One region of the Paenibacillus sp. MT124 genome, then DNA from elsewhere that is predicted to be linked to it. Evidence: predicted binding sites of a transcription regulator. Region 1 holds the regulator's gene; each other region holds the start of a gene.
The links. Region 1 encodes Rex, which represses fermentation and respiration genes when NADH is low (regulators of the CRP and FNR family bind a similar motif). Its sites were predicted from a motif close to TTGTGAAATATTTCACAA; they were not measured.

Region 1 (5,604 bases):
GGGGATGCATCGATGTTCCAGCATGTTTTCGCCGAAATGAACGACATGTTAGATGAAATTATCAAGCGCTACCCTTCCGCTGAAGGTCTGAACAAACAGGAACTGCTGCAAAAGTGGAACTTGCTGAAGCGGATGAGTGACGGGATGATTGATGAGTGGCTGATGTTTGAGGAGAAGATGAGTCAGGTCAGGGATTTAGAACAGCCGGTGGCACTCCAACCGGAACAGGAAGCCGTCACGGCTCTGCCTGAAATCCATTTGGAATCCTTTAGTCGCGGTCAGGGATACTTCAAGTTACAGATGTATCCACAGGCGATTGTGCAGTTCTCACAAATTATTGCCGAATATCCGGATAGTGCACTGACTCGGTACTATCTGGGACTTGCGCATATGAACCTCAATCAAACCGCGGAAGCGGGAAGTCACCTGCGGCTCATCGTGCACCTGAATGGTTCTCCGAGGCTGAAGGGGTTAGCCTGTAATGCACTGGGCTGCCTCGAAGCCAAGATGGCGAATCCCAAAGGAGCATGTTCCTTGTTTGCACAGGCACTCCAGCATGACCCGACGTTGACCGAACCGTTGTATAATATGGAAGCCTGCAGGCTGAACAGCGGACAACTGCAATATGGAATAAGCTGACCGTACTTGAAATTCAAGTGCAGTGCAGCGGCATCAAGACGGTGTTTTCTCCTTTAAGATCATGGAGGGAACACCGCCTTTTTTGTCAGTTAATTTTCAAATGCCCGTTTTTTTGCTATGCTGTAACATAGACTGGAATGGAAGGGACTTGTACATTGCAATGAAATTTGCCGTATTGGATTTCGAAACAACCGGCACGCAGTCCGACGGTGAGATTATCCAAGCCGGACTTGCCATCATAGATCATGACTACAGCATAACTCAAATATATAGTTCTTATGTAAAACCTGGTGTGCCTATTCCTCCATTTATTACGGGATTAACCGGGATTACTGACGAAGATGTGGCGGACGCTCCCTCACTCGAAGAGATGATGATGGAGATGGTTCCGCTGCTTGACGATGTTGTCCTTGTGGGACACAACGTGGCTTTTGATTTTCATTTCCTTCAGAATGCGCTTGACCGATGCGGCTACTTGCCGTTCACCGGACGTATTCTGGATACCATTGATTTTCTCAAAATTTCATTTCCTTCACTTGGTTCTTATCAACTGGGGTATGTATCTTCAGAATTCGGATTCCAGCACGACCGTCCTCATCAGGCAGACAGTGATGCTTTGGCAACGGCCTATGTGCTCCTGAAGTGTTTGGATGAACTGCGTCAACTGCCATTGATTACGATACAGCGTCTCAGCGACCTGTTTGCACCTGAGGACAGCGATCTGGGCTGGTTCTTCGACGGCATGCGCAGTGAGAAGGAAGCAGAGCCCATACAGGATCTGGATGGACATACGTATTACCGCCAATTGGCCTTGAATGTGAGTGATTGGACTGAGATCGGTGCTCCACGCGATGAACGCGAAGGTAATCCGCTCGAAGGTGTAAGTTTTGAGCAGTATATGGATCAGGTCCGGGCCAATCTGCAGGATACCCTGGATCACTATGAAGAACGCGAGGCACAGACACAGATGTTCAGCAGTGTAAGGCAAGCGCTGGACGAAGAAAAGCATTTGTTAATTGAAGCAGGTACGGGTACGGGGAAATCCCTGGGGTACTTGCTGCCGGCCATATATGAAAGTGTGAAGCAGGAACGAAAAGTAATGGTTAGCACGCATACCATCAACCTGCAGGAACAGCTTCGGGAGCGTGATATCCCGCTGCTGACCAAAGTGGTGCCTTTTCCGTTTAAGGCTGCCGTGTTTAAAGGTCGGGGGCACTACCTGTGTCTGCGAAAGTTTGAGCACAAGATTAACAAACGTGAGTTTGCTACACCGAAAGAAGATTACTTTACAGCGGCTCAGATGATTGTGTGGCTCACCCAGACAGAGACTGGAGATGACGAGGAGCTGAACCTCAGTGCGCGCGGTGGGGACTTCTGGGAAACGGTACAGAGCGAATCGGAATCCTGCCTGGGACGTTCTTGTCCTTGGTTCAGGAAGTGCTTCTACCATCGGGCGAAGCATGAAGCAGGATTGTCTGATATCGTCATTACGAATCATTCCAAATTGTTTACGGATGTAAAAGCAGCTCATCAGCTTCTTCCTGCTTACGATAGTCTCGTAATCGACGAGGCTCATCATCTCGAGGATGTGGCGGGTAAGCACCTGGGTCTTCACATGAAATATTTCACGTTGGTTCATACCCTGACCCGATTGTTTAAGGATAGTCGGAACGGTCAGCTTCCCATGCTGCGAACACAACTTGCGGGGCATGAAAATTCGGTGCAGTGGGGCTCAGTCATTGACCAGATGTTCCCGCTTGCTGTTGAAGTCAAAGAGATGTGGGATCGTTTGAGCGATGCCTTGTTTAACCTGCTGCCTGAGCGGAGTGATGCTTCTCCCGGAGAAACAGGGCAATTTTCCCTTAGACTGAAGCCTTCAATGAAACCGGCAAAGTGGCAGGAGCTGCAGGATTACGAGAACCAGATTTATGTCACACTGGGGGACTTGATCCGCAAGGGAGACAAGCTGCTTCTTGAAGTCAAAGAAGACCAGGACGATTATCAATCGGATAGCTTGATCACGGACATTACAGGTCTGCTTAAGGATTTGGCAACGCTCAAAGAAAACCTACGTTTCTTCATGCGAATGGATGATGCCAAAACGGTATACTGGATGGAGGCAAGCGGCCAGTTCCGCAGCAAATCACTGCAGCTGTATGCCGTTCCTGTCGATGTTAGTGCACAGTTGAAGGACATGTTCTTCGATAAAAAGAAAAGCGTTGTCCTTACTTCGGCTACGCTATCGGTCGATAAGTCATTTCAGTTCATGATTGAACAGCTTGGCTTGCAGGAAGCAGCCGATAATAACCGTTTGCTGACGTCCATGCTGCCATCGCCATTCCGGTATAGGGACCAGGCTTTGCTGGTCATCCCTCGTGATTTCCCAAGCGTAAAAGGCAGTGTGGGGGATGCTCACTTTGTCGACATGCTTGTACGATCTCTGGCCGAAACGGCTATTGCGACAAGGGGCCGTATGATGGTGCTCTTTACTTCATACCGAATGCTGCGCCAGGTGTATGACCCATTAAAAGAAGCGCTGTCGGGTAACGATATTTCGCTGCTCGGTCAAGGCGTTGATAGTGGTAGTCGTTCCAAGTTAACCCGCAGGTTCCAGGATGCGAAAGCAACCGTTCTGCTGGGCACCAGCAGTTTCTGGGAAGGAGTAGATATCCCTGGAGAGGCTTTAACATGTCTGGCCATTGTCAGATTGCCTTTCCAGCCACCGAACCATCCACTCGTCGAGGCGAAGAGTGAACTGCTGCAGGAACAGAAAAAGAATCCGTTTATGAAGCTGTCTGTTCCACAGGCCGTCATTCGTTTCAAGCAGGGATTCGGCAGGCTTGTTCGTACGGCTAAGGATCGGGGTATAGTCATCGTTTACGATACACGGGTCATTGAGTCTTATTACGGAAAGTATTTCCTATATTCATTACCTGGTCCCAAAATGGAACATATGCTGACTGAACAGATGGTTCCACGGATTAGCGAGTGGCTGGAAACGCCGGCTCAGGACGCGTCTGCTTCGAATCAGGAGTGACATCGTTGCGCAATAAGGGCTTCTCGCTGTAAACTTTATTAAAGTGTGAATTATTTTTGAAGCACTTTTAACTTGATATCTTATAAGGCATCTTGCATGATTTCATTCGGAAACGAAAAAGGTTATGCGGGATGCTACATTTTTATTTATCTATTGTGGCCTTGGTAAGGGGGAGTAATGTAATGAAATCAGATAAAATTTCGGAAGCTGTGGTACGCAGATTGCCTGTTTACTTGCGCTATTTGAATGAACTGCATCAACGTGAGGTGGGCACGGTGTCATCACAGGAACTGGGACTACGCCTGGATCTTAATCCTGCCCAGATTCGCAAAGACCTTGCATACTTTGGGGACTTCGGTCGCAAAGGCATTGGATATGACGTATCGTATCTAATCGAGAAAATCCGTCATATATTGAAAATTGATCAGCAAATCAATGTTGCTCTGGTCGGAGCTGGTAACTTGGGACATGCATTGTCCAATTACAACGCCTATCTGAAAGACAACATGAAAATTGTTGCTGTTTTCGATGCATACGGTCCTAAGATCGGCAGTCAGATTAACAGCCTGAAAGTACAGCCCATGAATGAACTAACGGACTCGGTCAAAAAAGATAATATTCGTATTGGTATCATTACCGTTCCGGATACCGAAGCTCAGAACGTAGCCGATCAGCTCGTGGAATCCGGCATTGAAGCGATTCTGAACTTTGCACCAACCATCTTGAAAACACCACCGCACGTCCGTATTCATCATGCTGATTTTACAACGGATCTGCTTAGCCTTGCTTATTATCTGGAGAACGGAAAGGACGACGAGGAAGATGACGACAAATAGATGGGTAATTCATAACGGCAAATTTGCTGTAAATAGTGGTACGGAATGGACCGTGGTTCAAGGATATATGGTCGTTGAAGATGACAAGATTGTGCATATTGGTGAGACACTGCCGGATGGAGATGAGAGCCTGCCGAAGGTTGATGGCAAAGGACTGGTCTTTTTGCCGGGTCTGATCAATACGCATGGTCACGCAGCCATGTCCCTTCTGAGAGGTCACGGGGACGATCTGGCCCTGCAAGTATGGCTTCAGGAGAAAATGTGGCCTATGGAGGCGAAAATGACGTCTGAGGACGTGTATTGGGGCACCTCGCTTTCTGTATTAGAAATGCTGAAAGGCGGAACAACGGCATTCCTGGATATGTATGATCATATGGACCAGGTGGCAAAAGTGGTTGAACAATCCGGGATTCGTGCCGCATTGGCACGTGGTGTCATTGGTCTCTGTTCCGAAGAAGAGCAAATGCGCAAACTGCAAGAATCGGCTGCGTTTGCACGCGAGTGGAACGGACAGGCTGGTGGTCGAATTACGACGATCATCTCACCGCATGCGCCGTATACTTGCCCTCCGGATTACATAGAGAAGCTGGTACAGGTTGCACATGATCTGGATCTGCCGCTGCACACCCATATGTCGGAAACCCTTCGCGAAGTCGAACAGAATGTAACGGATTATGGACTGCGTCCAGTGGCACATCTGGAAAAGCTCGGTTTCTTCTCTCGACCTTCTCTTGTAGCTCACGCCGTACATTTGAATGATGAGGAGATTGAAATTCTGGCACGCCATGATGTAGCGGTCTCTCACAATCCGGGAAGCAACCTGAAGCTTGCTTCGGGTGTTGCGCGTGTTCCGGATCTGCTGAAAGCTGGAGTAACCGTATCTCTCGGAACAGACGGACCAGCAAGCAACAACAACCTGGATATGTTTGAAGAGATGAGACTGGCTGCTTTGATTCATAAGGGAGTATCCGGTGACCCAACAGCGGTTCCAGCGGGAGAAGCGCTGCTACTTGGAACGGGGTATGGTGCCAAGTCCATCTTCCTGAACAATACGGGAGCACTTCAAGTCGGCATGAAGGCTGATTTCATTGC
Region 2 (5,604 bases), 180 kb from region 1:
GTTCAATCAAGCGATAAGCCCGTTCCACTTCTTCTTCGGTAGGAGACGGAACGCCTTCGAGCGGATATACTTTTCCCAGTGCCTGCCATTTGTATATGCCCATCTGGTGATACGGTAAAATCTCAAACTTCTCCACACCATTCAATGTTCCGATATAGCGTCCCAGGTTAAGCAGATCTTGTTCATCATCATGAATGCCTGGCACGTATACGTGCCGAATCCACATTTTCCGGCCATGATCCGATAACCAGCGGGCCATCCGAAGTGTTCTCTCATTGGATTTCCCGGTAAGCTTGATATGCTTTTCATCATCGATATGTTTCAGATCCAGCATGACCAGATCCGTATGGTCCAACAAGTCAAGAATACGCTCAGGTTCATTATAGCCATTGCTGTCCAGGGTGGTGTGCAGTCCCCAGCGCCGCTTCACTTCCTTGAAAACCTGGCCGACGAAATGAGCCTGCAGCGTCGGTTCGCCTCCCGATACCGTAAGTCCGCCACCCGAACTGCGATAATAGGTCAAGTATGGCTCGATCTCAGCAAGAACTTCCTCCACGCTCATATCCCGGCCTCCATCAAGCGCCCATGTATCCGGGTTGTGACAATATTGGCATTTCAGGTGACATCCCTGCATAAAAAGCACGAAGCGGATGCCTGGGCCGTCAACCGTCCCGAAAGTTTCGAGTGAATGAATATGTCCGTTAACCATGCTGCCTCTTCCTTTCTGTATCCGCATCCGCTGTGCGTTTATGATGGTGATCTACTCCTGTTTACCGTTTTATTACATCGAACCGTGGAAGGTCCGGTTAATGACATCCAGCTGCTGCTCACGCGTCAATTTGATGAAGTTTACGGCATAACCGGATACCCTAACGGTCAATTGTGGATAATTTTCAGGATGCTCCATGGCGTCAATCAACTGCTGACGATCGAACACGTTCACGTTCAGATGGTGAGCACCTTGACCGAAATAACCGTCCATCATGGCAACCAGATTGGATTTGCGCGTATCGGACTCTTTACCGAGCGCTTTAGGCACAATCGAGAATGTGTTGGAGATACCGTCCAGGCTGTGTTCGTAAGGCAATTTGGCTACAGAACCCAGGGATGCCAGAGCTCCTTTTTTGTCACGTCCATGCATCGGGTTGGCACCTGGAGCAAACGGTTCGCCTGCTTTTCGTCCATCCGGTGTTGTACCGGTTTTTTTGCCGTACACCACATTGGATGTAATGGTCAATACAGATTGGGTTGGAATGGCATTGCGGTACGCTTTATGTTTGCGGATCATGCCCATGAAGCTCTCTACCAGTTCAACCGCAATGCTGTCGACACTGTCTTCATTGTTACCGTAACAAGGGAAGTCTCCTTCAATTTCAAAATCAACGGCGATTCCTTGCTCGTTACGAATCGGTTTAACTTTTGCATATTTAATTGCACTCAAGGAGTCGGCTGCAACGGACAGGCCGGCAATACCACAGGCCATGGTGCGTACGATATCGCGGTCATGCAGAGCCATCTCGATCCGTTCATAACTGTATTTGTCATGCATGTAATGAATCACGTTAAGGGTATTCATGTACAGTTTAGCCAGCCATTCCATCATCGGTTTGAACCGTTTCATGACCTCATTGTAATCCAGCACTTCGCTTGTAATGGCCGGATATTCCGGTCCGACCTGTGCTCCGGATTTCTCGTCACGTCCACCATTAATCGCATACAGCAGTGCTTTCGCCAGGTTGGCACGAGCGCCGAAGAACTGCATTTGTTTACCGATCTTCATCGCCGATACGCAGCACGCAATACCATAATCATCTCCGTAGATTGGACGCATCAGATCATCATTCTCATACTGGATGGAGCTGGTTTCAATGGATACTTTGCTGCAATACTCTTTGAACGCCTCCGGAAGTTTGGTAGACCAGAGTACGGTCAGGTTAGGTTCCGGTGCGGGTCCCAGATTGTGCAGCGTGTGCAGGAAACGGAAGCTGTTTTTCGTTACGCGTGTTTCCCCGTTCACGGACATCCCGCCGATGGACTCGGTTACCCATGTCGGGTCACCGCTGAAGAGCTCGTTGTAGTCCGGTGTACGCAGGAATTTGACGATCCGCAACTTCATGACGAAATGGTCAACCAGTTCCTGAGCCTGCTCCTCGGTGAGATGACCTTCCTGCAGGTCACGTTCAATGTAAATGTCAAGGAATGAAGATACACGTCCAAGGGACATGGCCGCACCATTTTGCTCTTTGATGGCAGCCAGGTAACCGAAGTACAGCCATTGGAATGCTTCTTTCGCTGTGGTAGCCGGCAGGGAGATATCAAAGCCGTGCATTTCGCCCAGCTGCTTCAATTCCTGCAGAGCCCGGATTTGTTCGGATAATTCTTCACGCAGACGGATGACATCTTCATCAATGACATCCACTTCAAGAGCGTTCAATTCTCCTTTTTTGGCACGGATCAGGAAGTCCACCCCGTACAGAGCAACCCGGCGGTAATCGCCGATGATCCGGCCACGGCCATAAGCATCAGGCAGACCGGTAATGATACCTGCTTTGCGTGCTGCACGCATCTCGGATGTATACGCATCGAATACACCCTGATTATGTGTTTTGCGAATATTAGTAAATATATCAATGACTTCTTGAGGCATTTCGAAGCCGTAAGCCTGACATGCATCAATCATCATGCGAATTCCGCCTGTTGGCTGAATGGAGCGTTTGAATGGAGCATCAGTTTGCACACCGACGATCTGCTCTTTGGATTGATCCAGATACCCGGGTTCGTGAGACACGATCGTTGCCGGAGTATTTACGTCCACATCCAGTACGCCGCCGTTGTCCCGTTCCTTTTTAGTCAGATCGGATACGATGTCCCACAGGTCTTTCGTATTCTGTGTTGCCCCTGCGAGGAATGACTCATCCCCATAATACGGAGACAGGTTATGTGCCAAGAAATCATTCACATCCACGGATTTGGTCCATGTGCCTTTGGTAAAGTTTCTCCAGCCTGTTTGTTGTTTTACGTCTTTTTCGATCACCGACATAGTAATCCCTCCACAAATTTGGATTTCCGGACACATGACAGGGTGCAGCAAAATCGTCTCATCTGTGCCCAGAGCCGCGATTAATGTGAACTTTTTCACATATCAGCCGGAACACGTTCTCTCTACATGGGAACCGGAACCGCGGGATGGATGTTTTTCTTACATTTTCAGTATACGTCTTGCGGGTTTCACCATCTGTGATTTTTATCACAAAGTTAGTGAACTTCCTCACTTCACCATCGCAGGATCATGATGAACCCAATAATTATTCACACTTAGCCACTGCGCGGGCCAGAACAACTTCCGATCGCTGTTATCACTGGATTTTTTTCATTTCTTATTCTAATTGGAAAAATCCATTGATAAAGGCGAGCGCTTCGCTTCTTCAGTTTTTTCTGTCCTCTCCGTTAATGTGTGAATACCAAACCGTTCAACGGATCCCCAAAGGATTCCGTCATCGACAAAAGGACGGCAATGTGGGCTCCCCTTTCGGGGAACCCTGAACCTATTGCCTAAACCTTAAACTCATTTTTGCTTGTTAACGATACTGTTTATTCAAACCGTCCGTAGAAGGCATTGCGGTAAACGTCTGCCAGTTCAGTCACCAGCGGCAGTTTTGGATTGGCGGTTGTACATTGGTCTTCGAAAGCACGATCGGCCAGGTAATCCACGTGAGCTTCAAAGTCCTTGGCATCAAATCCGATTTCCTGGAACGATTCCTCAATACCGAGTGTTTTGTTCAGTTTGCGAATTGCATTGATGAGGCTGTTCACCCCTTCTTCTGTAGTACGTGCAGGCAATCCCAGAATTCGGGCAATTTCAGCATACCGCTCATCTGCTACGAAGTGCGAATATTTCGGGAATGATGCAAATTTGGTCGGTTTTTTCGCGTTATAACGAATGACGTGCGGCATCAGGATTGCATTGGTACGTCCATGTGCGGTGTGATACTGTCCGCCCCATTTGTGCGCCAAGCTGTGGTTAATGCCCAGGAACGCGTTAGCAAAAGCCATACCGGCAATCGTCGAAGCATTATGCATTTTCTCACGTGCCAGTTTGTCACCTTGCAGCGCCGATTGCTCCAGGTATTGGAATACCAGCTGGATCGCTTTGATCGCCAGACCATCGGTGTAATCATTGGCCATAACCGATACATACGCTTCGATGGCATGTGTCAGTACGTCCATACCCGTATCTGCAACCGCTGTTTTTGGCAGTGAATAGACGAATTCAGGGTCTACGATGGCTACATCTGGAGTCAGCTCATAGTCTGCCAGTGGATATTTGGTGTTGCCCAGATTTTTATCTGTGATTACGGCAAACGATGTTACTTCCGATCCTGTACCCGATGTTGTCGGTATCGCTACGAATTTTGCTTTTGATCCAAGGCGCGGATATTTGTAGATCCGTTTACGGATATCCATGAATTTTTGCTTCAGATCATTGAAGTCCGTGTCCGGATATTCGTAGAACAACCACATGGCTTTGGCAGCGTCCATTGGTGATCCACCACCAAGAGCGATAATGCAGTCAGGCTGGAAGCGGCGCATCATTTCTGTACCACGGTCTACCGTTGTTGTTGATGGATCGGGCTCAACATCCGAGAATACTTCGATTGCTACCGGCATTTGGCGTTGACGCAGATAATGCTCCACTTTTTCCACATAGCCCAGTTTGACCATCATGGCATCCGTAACGATGGCTACGCGAGTAATATCAGGCATTTTGGCCAGATACTGCGTTGCTCCTTTTTCGAAGTACACTTTGTTTGGCACTTTGAACCATTGCATATTCACGGTACGGCGAGCCACCCTTTTCACGTTAATTAAGTTGACGGCAGTGACATTCGATGAGGTCGAGTTACGGCCATATGAACCGCATCCCAGAGTCAATGACGGCATGTTCGTGTTGTAGATGTCCCCAATGGCGCCGTGTGTCGATGGCGAATTCACGATAATCCGTCCCGTTTGCAGACGATCCGCAAATTTGCTTATGACTTCTTCATTATTCGAGTGAATAACGGAGGAGTGACCCATGCCGCCAAAGGCAACCACTTCCGCAGCACGCTCAATCCCTTCAGCTGCCGTTTTTACTTTGTAACAAGCCAGTACCGGACTTAATTTCTCTGCAGACAGCGGGAACTTGGTGCCGACGCCCTCAATCTCTGCTACAAGAATTTTGGTACCAGCCGGAACCTCAATTCCACACATTTGCGCAATGGTTACTGCCGATTGACCGACAATCGCCGGGTTAACCGCACATTTCTCCGCATTAATGGCACCTGCTGTCAATTTCGCAGCTTCATCCTTGTTGACGAAATAACACCCGTTCGCAATCATTTTCTTTTTCACCTGATCGAAGATCGGTTCTTCGATGATGACCGCTTGCTCGGAGGCGCAGATCATACCGTTGTCGAATGACTTGGACAAGATCAGATCCGTTACAGCCTGATTGATATCTGCCGTTTTCTCGATAAAGCAAGGTACGTTCCCTGGTCCAACGCCCAGTGCCGGTTTACCACAGCTGTACGCTGCGCGTACCATGCCTGATCCACCCGTTGCCAG
Region 3 (5,604 bases), 530 kb from region 1:
TAAGGGTTAGAGCTTAAGGACGAGCCGACACTTCAATCCCCTGGAACAGTTTGGTCTGGCCTTCTTCGTTACGCAGTGCTTTTTTCCATGGATCTTCCACATGGTTCAGAGCAAATTCGATGCGTCCCATCAGTGCTTTGCGTTCCTCCAGATTATCCACTACAACTGAACGAATCTGCTCAAGCCCCATCCGTTCTACCCATTCCGAGGTGCGCTCCAGATAGTTGCCTGTTTCCCGATAGTATTGAATAATTGCACCGCAGAGTTCAATGAGTTCTGCATCTGTTTTAACTTTGCATAAGGAGTCTGCCAGTCTGGCCTTTATACCGCCATTACCGCCAATAAACAACTCCCAGCCTCCATCGTTACCTACGATACCGATATCTTTCGTACATGATTCCGCACAGTTCCGAGGGCAACCATTAACCGCCATCTTGAATTTGGCAGGCAGATCAAGACGCTCGAATTTGCGTTCAAGCAGGGCACCCATCGCCATGGAATCCTGGGTACCGAAGCGACAGAACTGGGAACCGACGCATGTTTTGACCGTACGCAGCGATTTGGCGTAAGCATAACCGGAAGGCATATCCAGCTCCGCCCATACCTGCGGCAGATCCTCTTTTTTGACCCCGATCAGATCAAGACGTTGTCCCCCGGTAACCTTGACGGCTTTTACATCGTATTTGACCGAAATGTCCGCAATGCGTTTCAGTTCTTCCGGCGTGGTTACGCCGCCGTACATGCGCGGTACTACCGTATACGTACCGTCTTTCTGAATATTGGCGTTCATACGTTCATTGACAAACCGGGATTCCTTCTCGTCTTCATGCGTATCCGGTGCAATCATGCCGAGGTAGTAGTTAATTGCCGGCCGGCATTTGGAACAGCCTTCAGGCTGGCTCCAGCCCAGGACATTCATCACTTCTTTGGTCGTCTGCAATCCTTTTTGCTTGATCTCGGCTACAATTTCATCCCGGCTGAGGGAGGTGCATCCACAGATGCCCTGTTTGGCGCCGCTTGTGAAGCCATCTCCCAGTACATATTGTAAAATTTGTTCTACTACCGGTTTGCATCCGCCGCATGAACGGGTTGCGCCTGTGCAGGCTTTGATCTCATCAACGCTGCTCAGACCTTGATTCGTAATGGCATCGACAATCGTTCCTTTGGTTACACCATTACATCCACATACGATTTCGTCCTCAGCCATCGTTTCAATAGAAGCAGCTTTTTTGTGACCACCACAGCCCGTCCCCATCAGTGAGGCATACAGCTCATCCGTCATCTCGGTTTTCTGTTTGATTAACTTCTGCAATTCAGCAGAATCCGTCACATCTCCAAAGAGCACGGCACCGACCATGATGTTGTCTCGCAGCAGAATTTTTTTGTAGGTCCGTTTCCAGTCATCTTTATGGCTGATCACCGTATGGTCGGGACTATCGAGAAATTCGCCTGTGGAGAAGACGTCCACACCTGAGATTTTTAATTTGGTTGATACGACAGAGCCTTCATACGGAGCAGTTTCCACGCCGCAGATATGCTTGGCGAGAATCATGCCTTGTTCGAATAATGGGGCAACGAGGCCGTAGCATACTCCCCGGTGTTCGGTACATTCCCCGACAGAATATACACCTTCGAGTGAGGTCTGCATGTAGTCATCCACGACGATCCCCCGGTTAACTTCCATGCCGCTTTCGCGGGCTACAATCGTATTCGGTTTAATGCCTACAGCCATAACGACAAAGTCTGCATCCAGTACGGTATCATCGGCAAATCGGAGGCCTTCCACACGTTCCCCGCCGATCAATTCAGCTGTCTGTGCGCCCATCTTGAAACGAATGCCCTGACGCTCCAGTTCCGCTTTTAGCATGGCTGAAGCTTGAGGATCGAGCTGGCGTTCCATCAAATCTTGCATGAGATGAACTACGGTGACGTCCATGCCGAGCTGTACCAGGCCTTTGGCTGCTTCCAGTCCGAGAAGACCTCCCCCGATAACAGCCGCTTTTTTATATTGCTTTGCTGCTTCCAGCATCATGTTGCAATCGGCAATGTCCCGAAATCCAACAACGCCTTCTTTATCATGACCCGGAACGGGCAGGATAAAGGAGCTGGAACCTGTAGCGATAATGACTTTGTCGTAGGGCACCCGTGTGCCTTCATTTGTCACGACTTCCCGGGTATCTGCGTCAATACGGGACACGGTTGTACCGGTATGAAGTGTAATGCCATTGTCTTTATACCAGTGCAGATCATTCAGCACGATATCATCAATGGTTTTGCTGCCCTCCAGAACATAGGACAACATGATACGGTTATAGTTGGGATAGGGCTCCGTGCCGAAGACCGTAATGTCATAGCGTGAAGTTAATTTCAAAATTTGTTCAACTGTACTAATGCCGGCCATACCGTTACCGATCACGACAAGTTTTTCTCTGTTTCCGTTCATGTGTGTAAGCCTCCTTGGTTTAACACTGGACAATATCAACATTTTTAGTGGTTTATATTTGAATCATACCGTGAATTGCTAACACTTAATGTGATTTATTTCACTAAGAAAGAGATAAGTAGCACAAATTAAAAAGTGTGAGCCCGGTCACGGAAACTGTTTTTTTATTGGAGCTTGAAGAATGGAAGGTATTGAGGTCCAGATGCTGCTTAAAAATAAGAAATACGAACTATTGTTCTCTTTTTGTTTTCGTTGTAACATCGAGAATGGGATATGATGTTCCCTATTTCTTCGAAAGGAAGTTTTCGCATCATGATGGGAAGATCCCACCTGATTATTGGAACAGGCGTTTCACTTTCAGTACTGCAGCTGATGGGTGTGCAAGTCACGGCACCGGCTGTTACGGTTGCGCTCATTGGCTCGCTGCTGCCGGACATTGATGAGCCGAATTCCTTATTGGTATCCAAGGCGCTGCCTAATAGTCTGATCAGGCTACTGCAAACCATTTTGCTGCCTACAGCCGTATTTGTGTATTTTTATGTGCAGGCGAAGCCTTGGAATCTGCTGCTGGCCATTTTGGTCGGGCTGGTATCTTTCCTGCCATCGCGTTCGCTCCGCAAGGTGTTGATGTTCGCCATCGGACTGGGCCTTGTATTCTACGGTCACGCCCTCGCACCATGGAACCTGATTGCAGGGAGTCTGCTCATGTTATGTACTACGCTGACCCACAGAGGTTTAACCCATACGGTCTATGGAACTGCAGTTTGGGGAGGACTGCTGTACAGCACAACGCATGAGCAGGGACCGGAGATTTGGGTTGCCGGAGGCGTAGCCTATGCCATGCATTTGCTTGCAGACTCGTTGACGAATCGAGGGATTCGTCCGCTTCCGCCACTCAAGTGGAGGATCAGGGCGAATTTAATGAGCACGGGGACCAAACATGGAGCCGTGGTCGAGAATGTATGTATTGTGCTAACGCTTATTTTGGCATGGATCGCATTTTCACCGTTATTTCTGTAACTCTGAGTAATAGGCATCGAGGTTACTTTATCGGATTATGTCGCATGACAACATCAGCATGAATTCAAAAACGCCAGTCCAGAATAGAGGACTGGCGTTTTTTATTGGCTCTCCGAATCCTGTACTAAACCTTACCGTGTATAGGGGCTAAACCACAATTGGGAGCAAGGTTCAGGAAGAGGATGGGGAATCGGTAAGCTCATCAATATCCGAAGAGCCAAATACAAAGAGCACAACAAGGATAACTACAATTAATAGCTCTGCAAATCCAGTTCCGTCAAAGTCAGACATCATCCCAGCCTCATTTCATTCCATTCATTTAGGAATTCATTCTTTTTTGGAAAGCTCGCATCACATCATCTAGTGTCACATCGCCCATCTCGTCAAGAAATTGGACCAGTTTATCGGCATTCGAAGGCGTAATGTTTGTCAGTGTTTTATATTGTCCAACCAACTCAACGACCAGAGTAGCTTCGCGAAACAAGGTCACAGCGTCGACTCTTAATTTGCCGCTAACTAGCAATGCTGCAACAATGAGTTCCAGGTTCTTACCTTTAAGGTTGCCATTGAGAAGGGAGTTTGCGGCATTTGATTTTTTGGAGCCTTTATTCGATTTTCCATTCCTTCCCACTGCCATGACAGGACCCCCACTGCTTGGTGTTTTGTTCTCTTTCGTTGTTGTATCTTATGTGTTATTTCCTATAATGTTCGAACTATTAATCTATTTTTACGCAAAAAAAAAGAGACACTCCAACCAAAGTCGGAACGCCTCTTTATCTGGAGAGAGATCAACCAGAGTTGTTCAATTCTGTCACTCCCTGAGCATTACGCGTTTTCAATAATGGTGTTCATGGTCGTACGATCCAAACCCTTCACCAATTTGACAAGCAGTGCCTTGGCAGCATCATAGTCATCGGTGTGAATGATGGAAGATGAGGTATGGATGTAACGGGCACAGATCCCAATGACGGTTGAAGGTACGCCAATTCCGCTCAGATGAACTTGTCCTGCATCCGTGCCGCCAGGTGAGATAAAGTATTGCATCTTGATCTGGTTCGAAGAAGCGGTATCCTGCACATATTCCACCATGCCGCGGTGAGTGAACATGCCTGGATCGAAAATACGAAGCAGAGCACCTTGCCCAATGTGTCCAAAGGACTGTTTGTCACCTGTCATGTCATTGGCTGCACTGCAGTCCAGGGCGAAGAAGATGTCTGGTTCAATCAGATTGGCAGCTGTACGCGCACCGCGAAGCCCCAATTCCTCCTGAACTGTTGCACCGCAATACAGCGTGTTTGGAAGCTTCTCTTGGTGGAGTGCCTCAACGAGCTCAAGGGCAAGTCCGACTCCGTAGCGGTTATCCCAGGCTTTTGCCATGATTTTTTTCGGGTTCGCCATGGGTGTAAATTCACAGATTGGAACGATTTGCATGCCTGGGTGAATCCCCCAAGATTCGGCTTCAGCACGGTTATCCGCACCAATATCCAGGTACATGTGATTCAGATCAACCGGTTTGCTCCGTTGGGACTCATCCAGCAAGTGAGTAGGCGTAGAACCTACAACGCCCGTTATACGGCGATCGGGAGTGATGATCTGAAGGCGCTGAGACAAGACAGCCTGACTCCACCATCCACCAAGCGGTCGGAATTTAACCATGCCCGTTTCCGTAATGCCTGTTGTCATGAAGCCCACTTCATCAAAGTGTCCGGCTACCATAACTTTCGGGCCTGATTCTTCACCGCGAAGTACACCGAAAAGGCTTCCCAGACGATCCTGGACAAATTCCTCTGTATATTGGGAGAGCTGCTCCTTCATCCATCCGCGAAGCTCGCGCTCGAATCCGGAAGCGGAAGGGAATTCCGTTAACGTACGAAACATCTCCATTGTTTTTTCATTCATGTGTCGACAACTCCTCTGCTTGTATGTATGACAGTCTTGACAGAACGGCTGCAGACTGTTGTCCTCCATTCTTAAAGGACATTATTAACCACTGGTCACATTATAGTATGAACCTTGCGCACCTAATTGTCCATGTCTGTGTCACGTATCGGATGCATCATTAGTACAATGAACATGAAGTTTTCTTTTGGATTGGGCTTTTCCCTCACGCCTTTCACAGCATGATTGAATATGCATGAGTT
Region 4 (5,604 bases), 2.0 Mb from region 1:
GGCAGTCCCTGATAACTCCTGATAATCCCTGCGGCTGGAACGATCCTGAATATCTGCCGCATGGACCAGAGCCAGAGCATCCTCCACACATTCGGTCTCCTGATATATCCGGAACTTCCAATGCCGGGCGGTTTCTCCTCCAAGCGCGTCCAATATCCCCAGCGCAGCTCCGTAATCATCGTTTAACCGCAGCAGCTCTGCCTGCACAAGCTGATTCTCTCCTGCCTCGAGCCAGCGGCACAGCTGTTCATAGTGATGCCGTTCCTGTGCGCTGCCTGCACTGATTCCGTAGACTTGCAGCGCAGATTCAACTTCTCCAGCTTTGGCATGAATGGCGGATAGAAACCGATAGTGTGATTGCACACAATCACTTCGTCCGTTCATGATCGCATGTGTAAAGGCCTCCTTCAGGGACGCTGCTGCACGGGAGTCGTCCAGCAAATATTCATAGGCTGCCAGCAAAAAGGAGATCGTCTCATGCGGCCCCGTTTTGGAACGGAGCTGGCGGTAATAGTCTGCACGCATGCTGCACTGGAGCAGAGTGATGGTGTCCGGTGCTTCGGTCACGGTTTGTCTGAGGGCATGAAGAAAAAGCAGCTCATAATCTCTTAGCGGAATTTCGAGATCATCCTTGTGTATGGAGCCAGCCGGAGCCTTGTCTTCACCGCCCAGCCAGACCGTGCGGACGCCCTGAAAGGCAAGCTTCATATACCGTGTTTCCGAAGACGTGCCGATCAGATCGGCAGTACCAACCAGTCTGGATATGCAGCTCTCCCACAGCGGAGAGCTTGCTTCATCGCCTGCCGGCTCGGGAAGCAGCACAATGCTGATTTTCGGTTGCATCGATTGAACTGCTGTAAGCCAGTAGGGGTGTGCAATGACAGCTGCGGTGTGATTTTGCTGGAGCAGAAGCTCAGCTTCTGGCAGGGTGATTACTGAAATGGCCGGGGGCATCTCATCAGAACGTTCCTGACTGCTTACATATGAGACCTCTCCCTCGGCCGAGAGCAGGGCAGCGATGTCCGGATAAGGAAAAGTGGACCATCCCCCTTTGCGGGGAAAAAGAATGTACCGATTGGGAGGACATTTGCTGTCATCCTCAGTTGACGCTGTTTTCCCGTTGATCTCCGGTACCCATTTGGGCTTATCCATAGGTCATCACCTCACTTTGACTGCATTCTAACGTTCCGCCTCCGCTTCCGGAGGTGTTCCATCTCTCCACATCATATGTACAGCCCTTAAGGCACTTCGCATGATATGTCTGACTCTAGCATATGGGCATGTTGTGCCAAACATGAGCAACTTCCCTGAATAGAAGAAGCAGTTAAGCCGCATATTAGACTGAATTTTATCCAATGTGTGACCATCGTCACATTTTTTTCGCAATTCTGACGTAGATTGTGATAATTGTCACATGTACAAAATAGGCAATCTGGCACAATACGTTCATCACGTATTTGGCGGACAGATAGACAGCGAAGGTGCAGCTTCCATGCCAAATGCAAATCACTGCGATGTAAACAGAAAGAAGGGGTAACGATGGATCCGATTATGTTATCGCGTATCCAATATGCACTCACAACGATCTTCCATTTCTTTTTTGTACCGCTGTCCATCGGTCTTGTACTGCTGGTAGCCATTATGGAGACGTTGTACGTAGTCAAGGGCAAGGAGATTTACAAAACGATGGCCAAGTTCTGGGGCAAGCTGTTCCTGATTAACTTTGCCGTCGGGGTCGTGACAGGTATTCTACAGGAGTTCCAGTTCGGCATGAACTGGTCTGAGTATTCACGCTTTGTCGGGGATGTGTTCGGGGCGCCACTGGCGGTTGAAGCCTTACTGGCGTTTTTTATGGAGTCTACATTTATCGGGCTCTGGATTTTCGGGTGGGACCGGTTATCCAAAAAGGTGCATCTGGCCTGTATCTGGCTCGTATTTGTCGGCACATTCCTGTCCGCATTGTGGATTCTGGCAGCCAATTCATTCATGCAGCATCCGGTCGGTTTCGAGATTAACAACGGCCGTGCCGAGATGAATGATTTCCTCGCGCTGCTTACCAATGGTCAGCTGCTGGTTGAATTCCCGCATACGATCTTTGGCGCATTAATGACAGGGGCCTTCGTGGTAACCGGCATCAGTGCGTACAAGTTGATGAAAAAGCAGGATGTGGAGATCTTCCGCAAATCGTTCAATATTGCCATCATCATTGGCCTTGTTTCCTCATTCGGTGTGGCGTTCTCCGGGCACTTCCAGGCGCAATATCTGGTGGAGACACAGCCGATGAAGATGGCAGCCAGTGAAGGAACCTGGACAACAACAGAAGATCCTGCGCCGTGGACGGTCATCGCAGCAATTGATCCGGACAAACAGGAGAACTCCGGTGAGATTAAGATTCCCGGATTGCTCAGTTATCTGTCCTACAGTAAATTCTCTGGCAGTGTCCAAGGCATGAAGGAGCTGAATGCCGAGTATCAGCAGACTTATGGGCCAGGGGACTACATCCCGCCAGTACGGACAACGTTCTGGAGCTTCCGCATCATGATTGCTGCGGGTGGTTTAATGATTGTACTCGCCCTGTACGGTACATTTCTGGCGCTGCGCAAGAAGCTGGAGGTAGCAGGAACGTGGTTTATGCGCCTGATGGTTTTTGCCATCTCCCTGCCCTTCATAGCCAATACGTCGGGCTGGATTATGACGGAGGTGGGGCGGCAGCCTTGGACGGTATTCGGATATATGACGACAGAAGCCAGTGTATCGCCCAACGTGAGCGCAGGCCAGATTCTGTTCTCTACCATTGCGTTTACAGCGGCTTATACGGTTCTGGGCATTGTTATGGTCTATCTGTTCGTTCGTGAGATCAAGGCTGGTCCACACGCAGTAGATAAGCCGGAGGAACACGATGAATCGGCCGATCCGTTCGGCATGGATGGGGGGTATTCCGTTGTCACTAAGTGAGCTTTGGTTTCTGTTGATCGCTGTATTGTTTGTCGGTTTTTTCTTTTTGGAAGGCTTCGATTTTGGTGTGGGAATGTCCACAGGCCTGATTGCCAAATCAGATCGTGAACGTCGTACCCTGATCAACTCCATCGGTCCGTTCTGGGATGGAAACGAGGTCTGGCTGATCACGGCAGGCGGCGCAATGTTCGCTGCTTTTCCGCATTGGTATGCCACCTTGTTCAGCGGTTTTTACCTGCCGCTTGTCGTTGTATTACTTGCATTGATCGGCCGTGGAGTCGCTTTTGAATTTCGGAGCAAGATGAAGCAGCAGCGCTGGCGCAAAACATGGGATATCATCATTGTCGTCTCAAGCAGCCTCCTGCCATTTCTGTTCGGAGTTGTCTTTGCAACGCTCATGAAGGGTCTGCCCATTGATGGGGAGATGCAGATGCGTGCGGGATTCCTGGACATCGTCAACCCGTATACCGTTGTTGGCGGTCTAAGTGTAACCTTGTTGTGTCTCGTTCATGGGCTGCTGTTCGCTTCCTTGCGGACCGTTGGCGATCTCAGGGAACGGGCGTTGAATATGGCAAATAAATTAATGCTGCCGCTGGCCGCCATTCTTGCGGTGTATGCGGTGATGACCTACTTCATGACAGATGTGTTTGCCGTTCGCGGCTGGGCGCTCTGGATCATGGTGGTCCTTGGTGCCGTTTCATTGGGTCTTGCTGCTTACTTCGTGCGGCATAAGCGTGAGGGCTGGGCTTTTGGCATGACCGGAGCTGTTATTGCCATCGCGTTTGCCTCTGTATTCATTGGCCTGTTTCCAAGAGTTATGGTCAGTTCCTTCGGCTCAGCGTTCGATCTGACGGTCTATAATGCGGCCTCTGGTGCATATTCACTGAAAGTGATGACGATTGTAGCCTGCACGCTGCTGCCTTTTGTCCTCGGATATCAGATCTGGAGTTATTACATTTTCCGCAAACGTCTGAACGAGCAGCATCACCTGGAGTACTGATATGGGACGGGGACTGCTGAAGCTGCCGGGGATCCGGCCTGTACTGGCGCTGGCTTCAGCGCTGGTAATGCTGCAGGCGATAACGATCATTATGCAGGCCAAATGGCTTGCCGAAGCCATAACGGCACTGTTCGAAGGGTCATCCCTCACAGAGCAGTACCCTGTGCTGCTGCTGTTCCTGGCTGCATTTGCTGCCCGGTATGCCATTTCCTTCTGGCTGCAGCTGGTGGCGATGCGATATGCAGAGCAAACGGGAACAGACCTGCGCAGGCAAATGGTAGAGCAGTGGTTCAGGCTTGGCCAGCGTTTTGCCAAAACAGAAGGAACAGGGCATCTGGTCACGTTGGCACGCGAAGGAACAGCCCAGTACAAGACGTATCTGGAGCTATTTATCCCCCGCATGCTGGGCATGGGATTTACCCCAATCATTATTCTCTTGTATGTGTTCAAGCTGGATATCATGTCCGGTGTTATTTTGACGGTGACCCTTCCCATACTAATTGTGTTTATGATTCTGGTCGGTCTGGCTGCACAGCGTAAGATTGATGGGCAATTCAAGTCATACAAGGCACTGGCCAATCACTTTGTGGATACGCTTCGCGGACTCGAAACGCTGAAAACGCTGGGCCAGAGCGGCCAGCATACAGACACGATTATTCGAGTCAGCCAGCGCTACCGAAAAGCAACGATGTCTACACTGCGCATGGCCTTTTTGTCTTCCTTCGCGCTGGACTTCTTCACCATGCTCTCGGTTGCCTCGGTCGCGGTTGGCCTTGGCTTGCGGCTAACGGAAGGACAGATGCTGCTCGGACCGGCACTGACGGTACTTATTCTGGCACCGGAGTATTTCCTGCCTGTGCGTATGGTGGGTGCAGATTATCATGCCACCTTGGACGGCAAGGAAGCCGGAGAAGCCATTGTGCAGATGATTGAGCGGGGGAAGGCAGCCGAGCAGAGACAGCGGGAAGCGTATGCCACTACTGTTCTTCAGACACAGGCAGGGACGGACGGAGTGAGACCCGTACAGCAGTCTTCTTCCGAACGTAAACATGCCTCGACCATACGTGTTGTGTTGGATGATGATCGCACTGCCGGACAAGTGTCTTCAGCTGCATCGAAGGTGCTCTGGAACAAGGGCAGCCGACTGGCGCTTACCGATATCCAAGTACGTCATGAAGAGGACGGAGCCTACTCGCTGGAGGATGTCACCTTTCAGATTTCCGGTATGATCAAGGTTGGCATCATCGGTGCAAGCGGTGCAGGGAAATCCACATTGATTGACGTGCTGGCTGGTTTTCAACTGCCCACATCAGGAAGAGTGTTGGTGAATGGTCAGCCCGTGTCCCCGGAGATGATGGAATCCTGGAGAAAACAAACGGCTGCCATTCCGCAGCATCCCTATATATTCAGTGGGACCCTTGCTGATAACGTCCGCTTTTATATGCCGGAAGCATCGGATGCGGAGGTCGGAGAGGCAGCTAATGCAGCAGGCTTGAACCAGCTGGTCTCTTCCTTGCCAAACGGACTGCATGAGCGAATTGGAGCCGGGGGTAGACAGCTCAGCGGTGGGCAGGAGCAGCGGATAGCCTTGGCCAGAGCCTTGCTAAGTGCACGGCCGGTGCTGCTGCTGGACGAGCCAACCGCACATC

Region 2: a site for Rex is predicted at 3,124-3,141, ahead of pflB (formate C-acetyltransferase). Genes of this name have one in related genera too.
Region 3: a site for Rex is predicted at 2,532-2,549, ahead of nirB (nitrite reductase large subunit NirB). Genes of this name have one in related genera too.
Region 4: a site for Rex is predicted at 1,399-1,416, ahead of AC3RCI_RS27805 (cytochrome ubiquinol oxidase subunit I). Genes of this name have one in related genera too.

The regions. Positions count from the first base shown of each region.
Region 1 covers NZ_CM179500.1:4,181,583-4,187,186, reverse strand. The annotation lists gene AC3RCI_RS18800 (tetratricopeptide repeat protein) at 13-639, shown strand; gene dinG (ATP-dependent DNA helicase DinG) at 800-3,676, shown strand; gene AC3RCI_RS18790 (redox-sensing transcriptional repressor Rex) at 3,859-4,512, shown strand; gene AC3RCI_RS18785 (amidohydrolase) at 4,499-5,604, shown strand, end outside.
Region 2 covers NZ_CM179500.1:4,359,101-4,364,704, forward strand. The annotation lists gene pflA (pyruvate formate-lyase-activating protein) at 1-709, opposite strand, end outside; gene pflB (formate C-acetyltransferase) at 782-3,040, opposite strand; gene adhE (bifunctional acetaldehyde-CoA/alcohol dehydrogenase) at 3,592-5,604, opposite strand, start outside.
Region 3 covers NZ_CM179500.1:4,710,881-4,716,484, reverse strand. The annotation lists gene nirB (nitrite reductase large subunit NirB) at 14-2,443, opposite strand; gene AC3RCI_RS21330 (metal-dependent hydrolase) at 2,756-3,463, shown strand; gene AC3RCI_RS21325 (hypothetical protein) at 3,635-3,757, opposite strand; gene AC3RCI_RS21320 (hypothetical protein) at 3,783-4,100, opposite strand; gene AC3RCI_RS21315 (M42 family metallopeptidase) at 4,289-5,362, opposite strand.
Region 4 covers NZ_CM179500.1:6,148,686-6,154,289, reverse strand. The annotation lists gene AC3RCI_RS27810 (hypothetical protein) at 1-1,152, opposite strand, end outside; gene AC3RCI_RS27805 (cytochrome ubiquinol oxidase subunit I) at 1,540-2,955, shown strand; gene cydB (cytochrome d ubiquinol oxidase subunit II) at 2,900-3,955, shown strand; gene cydD (thiol reductant ABC exporter subunit CydD) at 3,957-5,604, shown strand, end outside.